3 regions of the Pseudomonas vranovensis genome follow, and region 2 is predicted to be linked to each of the others. Evidence: predicted binding sites of a transcription regulator. Region 2 holds the regulator's gene; each other region holds the start of a gene.
What was found. Region 2 encodes sigma-54, which starts transcription at its own class of promoters, with help from an activator protein. Its sites were predicted from a motif close to ANTGGCATNNANNTTGCTNT; they were not measured.
Positions count from the first base shown of each region.

Region 1: ABVN19_RS04290 (CmpA/NrtA family ABC transporter substrate-binding protein) is a predicted target of sigma-54. The motif match lies at 1,894-1,913, and genes of this name have one in related genera.
Region 3: flgB (flagellar basal body rod protein FlgB) is a predicted target of sigma-54. The motif match lies at 1,465-1,484, and genes of this name have one in related genera.

Region 1 is NZ_CP159259.1:913,208-916,482, reverse strand. It holds gene rmf (ribosome modulation factor) at 488-703, shown strand; gene ABVN19_RS04295 (quinone-dependent dihydroorotate dehydrogenase) at 801-1,823, opposite strand; gene ABVN19_RS04290 (CmpA/NrtA family ABC transporter substrate-binding protein) at 1,975-3,189, shown strand; gene ABVN19_RS04285 (ANTAR domain-containing protein) at 3,205-3,275, shown strand, end outside.
Region 2 is NZ_CP159259.1:3,814,551-3,817,825, forward strand. It holds gene lptA (lipopolysaccharide transport periplasmic protein LptA) at 1-430, shown strand, start outside; gene lptB (LPS export ABC transporter ATP-binding protein) at 431-1,156, shown strand; gene ABVN19_RS17800 (RNA polymerase factor sigma-54) at 1,336-2,829, shown strand; gene raiA (ribosome-associated translation inhibitor RaiA) at 2,911-3,219, shown strand; gene ptsN (PTS IIA-like nitrogen regulatory protein PtsN) at 3,232-3,275, shown strand, end outside.
Region 3 is NZ_CP159259.1:3,310,510-3,313,784, forward strand. It holds gene flgD (flagellar hook assembly protein FlgD) at 1-549, opposite strand, end outside; gene flgC (flagellar basal body rod protein FlgC) at 563-1,006, opposite strand; gene flgB (flagellar basal body rod protein FlgB) at 1,010-1,417, opposite strand; gene cheR (protein-glutamate O-methyltransferase CheR) at 1,675-2,502, opposite strand; gene ABVN19_RS15430 (chemotaxis protein CheV) at 2,553-3,275, opposite strand, start outside.

The sequences.
Region 1 (3,275 bases), 2.9 Mb from region 2:
GATGTTTAATCGAACGCCTTTCCAGCGAGCGCTCGAATGGCACTGCATCAGTGCCGGGCCACCCGGAAAACCGACCTTTTACCTAGGGCAAAAAGTCTTTGATTGCCGGGCAGAATGAAAATTTCACGATTTACAGGGTGAAAAATGACCCTTCGTCGCATTAGCTGCCTTGTTACAAATTATCACCCAGCAATGGCCAAGTGACTTCAATTCTTATCAAACCCTGATCATAGCGGGCTTTGCGTCTGAACCTGCTCCGACGCAAATATTTACTTATCACGTGACCCTCACAAAGGTTACGTCCTTATGACAAAACGATCATTCACACTGTGTCGTGCATTGGTTAGAACTCATCTCAGGTTGTCACCGCAATGGGGCAACACCTTCGCTCGCGACGCCGGCAGCGAGCGCAAACCGGTAGAACGATTCTGCCCGGCCTCCTAGAGGCCGACGGGACATTACAGTCAACAAGTGAGGGCAACACCCTATGAGAAGACTTAAGCGTGATCCGTTGGAACGAGCATTTTCACGTGGCTACCAATATGGGGTCACCGGCAAATCCCGCGAGCTTTGCCCCTTTACTCTACCGTCTGTACGCCAGGCATGGATCAATGGCTGGCGCGAGGGACGCGGCGACAACTGGGACGGTATGACCGGCACTGCGGGTATTCACAGACTCAACGAACTTCACGCCGTTGGCTGAACGAGGATCTGAATTCGATTAACCATGCGCGCCCCATCCGGGCGGCGGGCTAAGGCCCAGGGGCCCCTTCAAGGGGCCCTTTTTTATGCCCGCGCTGTTAGCGTGGCATGGCGGCGATAGCGTCGACAGCCTCGCGAATCAGCGCAGGCCCCTTGTAGATGAACCCCGAGTAGATCTGCACAAGGCTGGCGCCCGCAGCGATTTTTTGCGCGGCATGCTTGCCCTCGGTGATTCCGCCTGCAGCGATGATCGGCAACTTGCCGCTCAGCTCGCCAGACAGCACCTTGACGATATGAGTACTCTTCTCCAGCACCGGCGCCCCCGACAAGCCACCAGCCTCATCGCCATACGGCAGGCCTTCGACCCCTTCGCGGCCCAGGGTGGTGTTGGTGGCGATCACCGCGTCCATGCCCGATTCGGTCAAGGCACTGGCCACCAGCGCTGTTTCTTCATCGTTCATGTCTGGGGCGATCTTGATCGCCAGGGGTACATGCTTGCCGTACTGTGCGGCCAGATGCCCACGGCGTTCGGCCAGGGCGTCGAGCAACTGCTTGAGCGAATCGCCAAACTGCAGGCTGCGCAGGCCCGGGGTGTTCGGCGAGCTGACGTTGACGGTGATGTAGCTGGCGTGGTCGTAGACCTTGTCCAGGCAGATCAGGTAGTCGTCCACCGCACGCTCGACCGGGGTGTCGAAGTTCTTGCCGACGTTGATACCCAGTACGCCCCGGTACTTGGCCGCCCGAACCCGATTGATCAGGTTGTCGACCCCCAGGTTGTTGAAGCCCATGCGATTGATGATTGCTTCGGCCTCAGGCAGTCGGAACAGCCGCGGCTTGGGATTGCCCGGCTGCGGACGGGGTGTCACCGTACCGATCTCGACAAAACCGAAACCCAACTGGGCAAAGCCGTCGATAGCCGCACCGTTTTTGTCCAGCCCTGCCGCCAGCCCCACCGGGTTGGCGAATTCCAGGCCCATGACCGTCACCGGCACAGAAGCCGGGGCTTTGGTCAGTATCCCGTTCAGGCCCAGGCGGCCACCGGCGCCGATGAGGTCCAGGGACAGGTCATGGGAAGTCTCCGGGGAGAGCTTGAACAGCAGCTGGCGGGCCAGGGTATACATGGGCGGGCTTAGCTCGACGTGAGTGAGGGGGGCGATTATAGCCGTGGCGTCGTCCGGGGGACAGGGCCGCCTTGGCATATGCGTTGCTTTATCGACAGTAACGCCAGCCACGCAAACGGCACGGCCTGACCCTCGATACAGGCGCAATACTGTGAAAAACGACTTCCCCGCTACTCCCCTGGCCTGGGTCAACGGCAGCGATGCGCCCGAGAAGCACAGCCTGGACATCGGCTTCATGGCCCTGAGCGACTGTGCCTCGGTGGTGGTCGCCGCTACCCAGGGCTTTGCCCAGCCCTATGGGCTGACCCTCAACCTCAAGCGCCAGAGCTCCTGGGCCGGGTTGCGCGACAAACTGGCCAGCGGCGAGCTGGATGCCGCCCACAGCCTGTACGGGCTGATCTATGCAGTACACCTGGGCATTGGCGGCACCAGTGCCACCGAGATGGCCGTGCTGATGGGACTGAACCAGAACGCCCAGGGCATCAACCTGTCCTCGGCGCTGCAACGCCAGGGCGTGACCAGTCCCGAGGCACTGGAGCGTTTCGTGCACCAAAGCAGCACAAAACTGACCTTTGCCCAGACCTTCCCCACCGGCAACCACGCCATGTGGCTGTATTACTGGCTGGCCAGCCAAGGCATCCATCCGCTGCACGACGTCAACAGCGTGGTGGTGCCTCCGGCACAGATGACCGTCCACCTGAAGGCCGGGCGCATCGACGGCTTCTGCGCCGGCGAGCCGTGGTCGGCCGATGCTGTCGAACAGGGCAACGGCTTCACTTTGGCCACCAGCCAGTCGATCTGGCCCGATCACCCGGAAAAGGTCCTCGGTTGCACCCGCGCCTTTGTCGAGCAGTACCCCAACTCGGCCCGGTCGCTGGTCATGGCAATTCTGGCCGCCAGCCGCTTTATCGAACACAGCCCGGACAACCGCCACAGCACAGCACAACTACTCAGTGGCAAGGCCTACCTGGATGCGCCGCTCTCGAGCATCGAACCGCGCTTGCTCGGCGACTACCATGATGGCCTGGGCAATCACTGGCACGATCCCCGCGCCCTGTGCCTGCACGATCAGGGGCGCGCCAATCTGCCCTACCTTTCCGATGGCATGTGGTTCATGACCCAGTTCCGTCGTTGGGGCCTGCTACGCGAAGACCCGGACTACCTCGGCGTGGCCCGGCAGGTACAACAATTGGCGCTGTACCGCGACGCCGCCACTGCCCTCGGGGTGCCCTGCGATGCCCGGAACATGCGTAGCAGCCAATTGATCGACGGTATCCTGTGGGACGGCAGCGACCCGTCCGCCTATGCCCGAGGCTTTCGCCTTCACGCGCTGGCCGACTCGCCCGCTGCACTGGCCCAGCACTGACAGGGAGACGCCACGATGTTGCGAATCCTGTTGATCGATGACACCGAGAAAAAAGTCGGGCGCCTGAAGGCGGCGCTCGTCGAAGC
Region 2 (3,275 bases):
AATTCGCATCCAGGCCGACAACGCGCACCTGGACGACAAGAAAGGCGTCGCCACCTATACCGGAGACGTCATCATCACCCAGGGCTCGATGATGATCAAAGGCAACACCGTGACCATCACCCGCGCCGACTCCGGCGACATCGACGTCGTGACTTCGGTGGGCAACCTCGCCTACTTCGAGCAACAGCAGAGCGCCGACAAGCCGGACAAGATGAAAGGCTGGGCCGTCACTATCCAGTACCAGTCGCAAAAAGAACTGGTTGTACTGACCGATCGCGCCAAGGTGGAAAACGAAGGCAACACCACCGAAGGAGAGAAGATCGTCTACAACACCAAGTCCCAGGTAGCGACCGCCGGCCGTGGCAGCAACGTCACCACGCCACGCCAACGCATCGACATGGTGATCCAGCCGAAGAAGAAGGCCGAGTAAATGGCAACCCTCAAAGCCCAGCACCTGGCCAAGAGCTACAAAAGCCGTCAGGTAGTACGTGACGTCAGCCTGTCTATCGACAGCGGCCAGATCGTCGGCCTGCTCGGCCCTAACGGCGCCGGCAAGACCACCTGCTTCTACATGATCGTCGGACTGGTCCAGGCCGACCAGGGACGCGTCCTGATCGACGACCTGGATGTCAGCCACCAGCCGATGCACGGGCGTGCCCGTGCCGGCATCGGCTACCTGCCCCAGGAGGCATCGATCTTTCGCAAGCTGTCGGTGGCCGACAACATCATGGCGATCCTCGAAACCCGCAAGGAGCTCGATGCCGCCGGACGCCGCAAGGAGCTGGAAAGCCTGCTGCAGGAATTCCACATCAGCCATATTCGCGACAACCTCGGCATGAGCCTTTCCGGGGGCGAGCGGCGACGCGTGGAAATCGCCCGGGCACTGGCCACGGCCCCGAAGTTCATCCTGCTCGACGAACCCTTTGCCGGTGTCGACCCGATTTCGGTCGGCGACATCAAGCAGATCATCCACCACCTCAAGGCCAAAGGCATTGGCGTGCTGATCACCGACCATAACGTTCGGGAAACTCTGGATATCTGCGAAACCGCCTACATCGTCAATGATGGCCAACTGATCGCCGAAGGCGATGCGCAGACCATCCTGGCCAACGATCTGGTTAAAGAGGTCTACCTGGGCCACGAGTTCCGCTTGTAAGTTCGAAGCAGCACAGCGTTTGCCATGGGCCGCTGAACCGGCGAAATGCGGCATATTTGTTACCGCACCCTAGGCAAACGCTTCAACTTCAGGCATATAATTTGCTTAAAGTTGGCGCTTCGGTGCCCTTGTAGTGGATGGCGCATGTGCGCCGGCAAATAAGGTGTTAAGCCCCTGCCATGAAACCATCGCTCGTCCTAAGAATGGGCCAGCAACTGACGATGACCCCGCAGTTGCAACAGGCCATCCGTCTGCTCCAGCTATCTACCCTTGATCTCCAGCAGGAGATCCAGGAAGCGCTGGAGTCGAACCCGATGCTCGAACGCCAGGAAGAAGGCGACGATTTCGACAACAGCGACCCGATGGCCGATAACGCCGAAAGCAAGCCTGTCGCCGAAACCCAGGACACCAGCTTCCAGGAAACCACGCAAACAGTGGACAACCTCGAAGAGGGCGAGTGGAGCGAGCGCATCCCCAATGAACTGCCAGTCGACACGGCCTGGGAAGACATCTACCAGACCAGCGCCAGCAGCCTGCCCAGCAATGACGATGACGAGTGGGACTTCACCACCCGTACTTCGGTCGGTGAAAGCCTGCAGAGCCACCTGCTCTGGCAGTTGAACCTGGCGCCGATGTCCGACACCGACCGGTTGATCGCCGTGACGCTGATCGACTGCATCAACAACCAGGGCTACCTGGACGAGACACTCGAAGAAGTCTGCGAATCCTTCGATCCCGAGCTGGATATCGAGCTCGATGAAGTCGAGGCCGTACTGCATCGCATCCAGCAATTCGAGCCCGCCGGCATCGGCGCGCGCAACCTCGGCGAATGCCTGCTGTTGCAACTGCGCCAACTGCCTGCCACGACGCCGTGGATGGCCGAGGCGCAGCGCCTGGTCAGCGACTATATCGACCTGCTCGGCAGCCGCGACTACAGCCAGCTGATGCGCCGCATGAAGCTCAAGGAAGACGAGTTGCGCCAGGTGATCGAACTGGTCCAGAGCCTCAACCCGCGCCCCGGTTCGCAGATCGAGTCCAGCGAGCCCGAGTACGTTGTCCCGGACGTGATCGTACGCAAGGACAACGAACGCTGGCTGGTCGAGCTGAACCAGGAAGCCGTCCCGCGCCTGCGGGTCAACCCGCAGTACGCAGGCTTCGTCCGTCGCGCCGACACCAGTGCCGACAACACCTTCATGCGCAATCAGTTGCAGGAAGCCCGCTGGTTCATCAAGAGCCTGCAGAGCCGCAACGAGACCCTGATGAAGGTCGCCACCCAGATCGTCGAGCATCAACGGGGCTTTCTCGACCACGGCGACGAAGCGATGAAGCCGCTGGTGCTGCACGACATCGCCGAAGCGGTAGGCATGCACGAGTCGACGATTTCCCGGGTAACCACCCAGAAATACATGCATACCCCACGGGGCATTTACGAGCTGAAGTACTTTTTCTCCAGCCACGTGAGTACCTCCGAAGGCGGCGAATGCTCGTCCACAGCCATCCGCGCGATCATCAAAAAACTGGTTGCAGCTGAAAATCAGAAAAAGCCATTGAGTGACAGCAAGATCGCTGGTTTACTGGAGGCACAAGGCATCCAGGTAGCCCGTCGCACCGTCGCCAAGTACCGCGAGTCCCTCGGCATTGCACCGTCGAGCGAGCGCAAGCGATTGATGTAACGGCCCCTGAGGTGTGCCATCGCAGTTCAGTGGCAGGCGCAACACCTGCCTCTTATGCACCGGCAACAAAGGAGAAGCTGTATGCAAGTCAATATCAGTGGACAGCATGTAGAAGTCACTCAGCCCCTGCGTGAGTATGTCGAACAGAAACTGAAGCGACTGGAGGGGCACTTCGACAAGATTACCAATGTGACGGTAATCATGAAGGTCGAGAAGCTGCAGCAGAAAATCGAAGCAACGCTGTTTATTCCCGGCGGCGAAGTTGTTGCAAATGCCGAACACACAGACATGTATGCAGCGATCGATGCCTTGACTGACAAGCTCGACCGCCAACTGAAAAAACACAAGGAAAAACAGCAAAGCCTGCTGCAAGGTGCAGCGGCCCGCTGATCCCCCTCATCCATGATCCGACTTGAAACCATCCTGACCCCCGGCCGTTCCCTTGT
Region 3 (3,275 bases), 500 kb from region 2:
GGAGGCCTTGAAGGTGTATGTACCCGCAGGTGCCACTTCGCCGTGGCTGTCTTTGCCGTCCCAGGTGAAGTCCACCTGGCCGCCCTTCTGGCTGCCCAGGTCGAGTGTGCGCACCAGCTCACCGTCACTGTCGTAGATGCCGACGGTGGTCACGGTGCTGGACGAGGTCAGGTTGACCGAGCCTTTCATGTCCTTGCTGGTATCGACGACCGACTTGTCGGTCTGCACCATCACATTGCGCCCGACCAGCGAGGAAGCCTGCAGGGCAATGGACGACAGGAAGGCACCACCAATGGTACTGACCGAGCTGTTGAGCGACTCGATACCTTCCAGGCTGCTGAACTGCGCCAACTGGGCGACGAACTCGCCGTTTTCCTGTGGATCCAGCGGGTTCTGGTGCTTCATCTGGGTGACTAGCAGCTGCAGGAATGCATCCTTGCCCAGGGCGCTGCCGGCGGTGCCGGTTTTACTGTTGCCGCTGCCCTCCTGCTTTTGCAGGGACTGCAGCACCGAGTTGCTGACGTTGTTGACCGAATCGGTTGTGCTCATGCTGATGCTCCTATCACTGACCCAGGGTCAGTACTTTCTGCATCATGGTCTTGGCCGTGTTCATCAACTCGGCATTGGTCTGGAACGAGCGACTGGCAGAGATCATGTCGGCCATTTCCTCGACCACGTTGACGTTCGGGTAATACACGTAACCGTCCTTGTTCGCCGCCGGATGATTGGGCTCGTAGCGCGCCTCGAGATTGCTCTGGTCTTCGACTACACCGAGCACCTGCACGCCCTGGCCGGCCTCGCCCTGATCCTGGAACAGCGACTGGCTGACGCCGCCCTGGGCCTGCTGGAAGGTGGTGGCGAATACCGGGTGACGAGCACGGTAGGTCTGGTCGATGCTCGAGGACACGGTCTCGGCGTTGGCGATGTTCGAAGCGACGGTGTTCAGACGCGTGGTCTGGGCACTCATGCCGCTACCGGCAATGTTGAAAACACTGGCGAGGGACATGACTTACTCTCCGCGCAGGGCCGATACCAGCCCTTTGAATTTACTGTTGAGCAGCGTGAAGCTGGCCTGGAAGCCCACGGCGTTTTCGGCATAGCTCGATTGTTCGAGCTGGGCGTCGACGGTGTTCTGGTCGATCGACGGCTGCATGGGCGTGCGGTACTGCAGGGTTTCGTCACCCATGCTCAGGCCTTCGGCCTCGATGTGCCGGCTGTTGGTCCGGTCCAGGGCAAAGTGGCCGCTCTTGGTCTTCTGGCTTTCGGCGGCCAGCACCGAGGCGAAGTCCAGGTCACGCGCCTTGTAGTTGGGCGTGTCGGCGTTGGCGATGTTGTTGGCCAGCACTTCGGCACGCTGGGCGCGAAAGCCCAGTGCTTTTTCGTGAATGCCGAGCGCTTTTTCGAAGCTGATGCTCATGTCGGGGAAACCTTCGAAGGTTGACCGGATAGATCGTTGGCAGAGCTAGAGCAAGAGCCATGCCAAAAAAACAAAACCCCGTAAATACGGGGTTTCGAGAGGGTATTGAGAGCGGCAATGCCAGAAAAGCGGCAAAGGCTTTCCGCCGGAGCGGCAATTTGATGGCGGCCTGTAGGGGCGGCAGTGCGACGTGACAGTGGGATCGCTATCGCGGGGCAAGCCCGCCAAGCCAGTGCAAGACAGCTGCCCCCACGAGGTTACTTGGCCTGGTAGATGATCCCCGGGCTGCACTGGACCATCTGGTAATGCTCCGGCAATCCGTTCAGCGCTTCGGACGCACCCAGGAACAGATAGCCACCTGGCTTGAGGGTGCTGTGAATGCGCAAGAGGATGTCTTTCTTGACCTGGGCCGAGAAGTAGATCAGCACGTTGCGACAGAACACGATGTCGAACTTGCCCAGGCTTGCGTAGCTGTCGAGCAGGTTGAAGGAGCGAAACTCCACACGGCTGCGAATCGGCGCCTTCACCGCCCAGCGTCCCGGCGACTTCACGTCGAAGTAGCGCTGCAACCGCTCCTGGGACAAGCCACGGGCAATCGCCAGGCTGTCGTACTCGCCCGACTTGCAGTTGCTCAGCATGGTTCCAGACAAGTCGGTGGCCACGATCTGCGCCCCCATCTTCAACTGGCCGATGTTGCTGCGCTCGAACTCGTCGATGGCCATGGAGATCGAGTACGGCTCCTGCCCCGAGGAGCAGGCCGCCGACCAGATGCGCAGGCGCTGGCCGGGGTTGGCCTTGATCTGCTCGGACAGGACTTTGTTCTTGAGCACTTCGAACGGGTAGGTGTCGCGAAACCACAGGGTTTCGTTGGTGGTCATGGCATCCACCACCTGCTCGCGCAAGCCACTGCGCGGCTGGCTCTGAATGCGCTGCACCAGTTCGGTCAGGGACTTGATGCCCTGCTGCTCCATCAGCTTGTTGAGACGGCTGGAGACCAGGTACTGCTTATTTTCGCCCAGCAGGATGCCACAGGCTTTTTCCAGGAAGACCCGGAACTGTTCGAAATCCAAATTACCCGTAGACAATGATGCCGCCTCTTAAATCGTGTGAACCGCCAGGGGCAAAGCCCTGGCCGTTAGTGCGTAGCCTTGATGCGATCGACGACACGTTGAGCGAGGTCGTCGGGCTTGAACTTGGCCAGAAAGTCATCGGCCCCGACCTTCTTGACCATCGCCTGGTTGAATACCCCGGAAAGCGAAGTATGCAGGATGATGTGCAGTTTTTGCATGCGCGGGTCGTTGCGGATCTCCGCGGTCAGGGTATAGCCGTCCATTTCCGGCATCTCGATATCGGAGATCATCATCAGGAACTCTTCTTCCGGACGCTTGCCCTCATCCACCAGCCTGCGCAGGTAATCGAGTGCCTGGCGACCATCGTTGAGCGCCACCACCTCGACCCCCACCGTTTGCAGGCAACGACTGACCTGTTTGCGCGCCACCGATGAATCATCGACCGTCAGCACCCGCAACATCACCGCCTTGTCCTGCACCTCGGCATCGACCACGCCCGCAGAGATCGCCTCGGAGGTCGGCGCCACTTCGGCAAGGACCTTCTCCACGTCGATGATCTCGACCATCTTGTTGTCGACCCGCGTCACGGCGGTCAGGTAATGATCGCGACCAGTGCCCTTGGGTGGCGGATGAATCTCTTCCCAGTTCATGTTGACGATGCGCTCCACCGAGTGCACCAGAAAGCCTTGGGTCTTGGTGTTGTACTCCGTGATGATCACGAAGCTCTTGCTGGTTTCTTCCCGCAGGCCGGGCATGCCGGTCGCCATCGCCAGATCGAGGATCGGAAT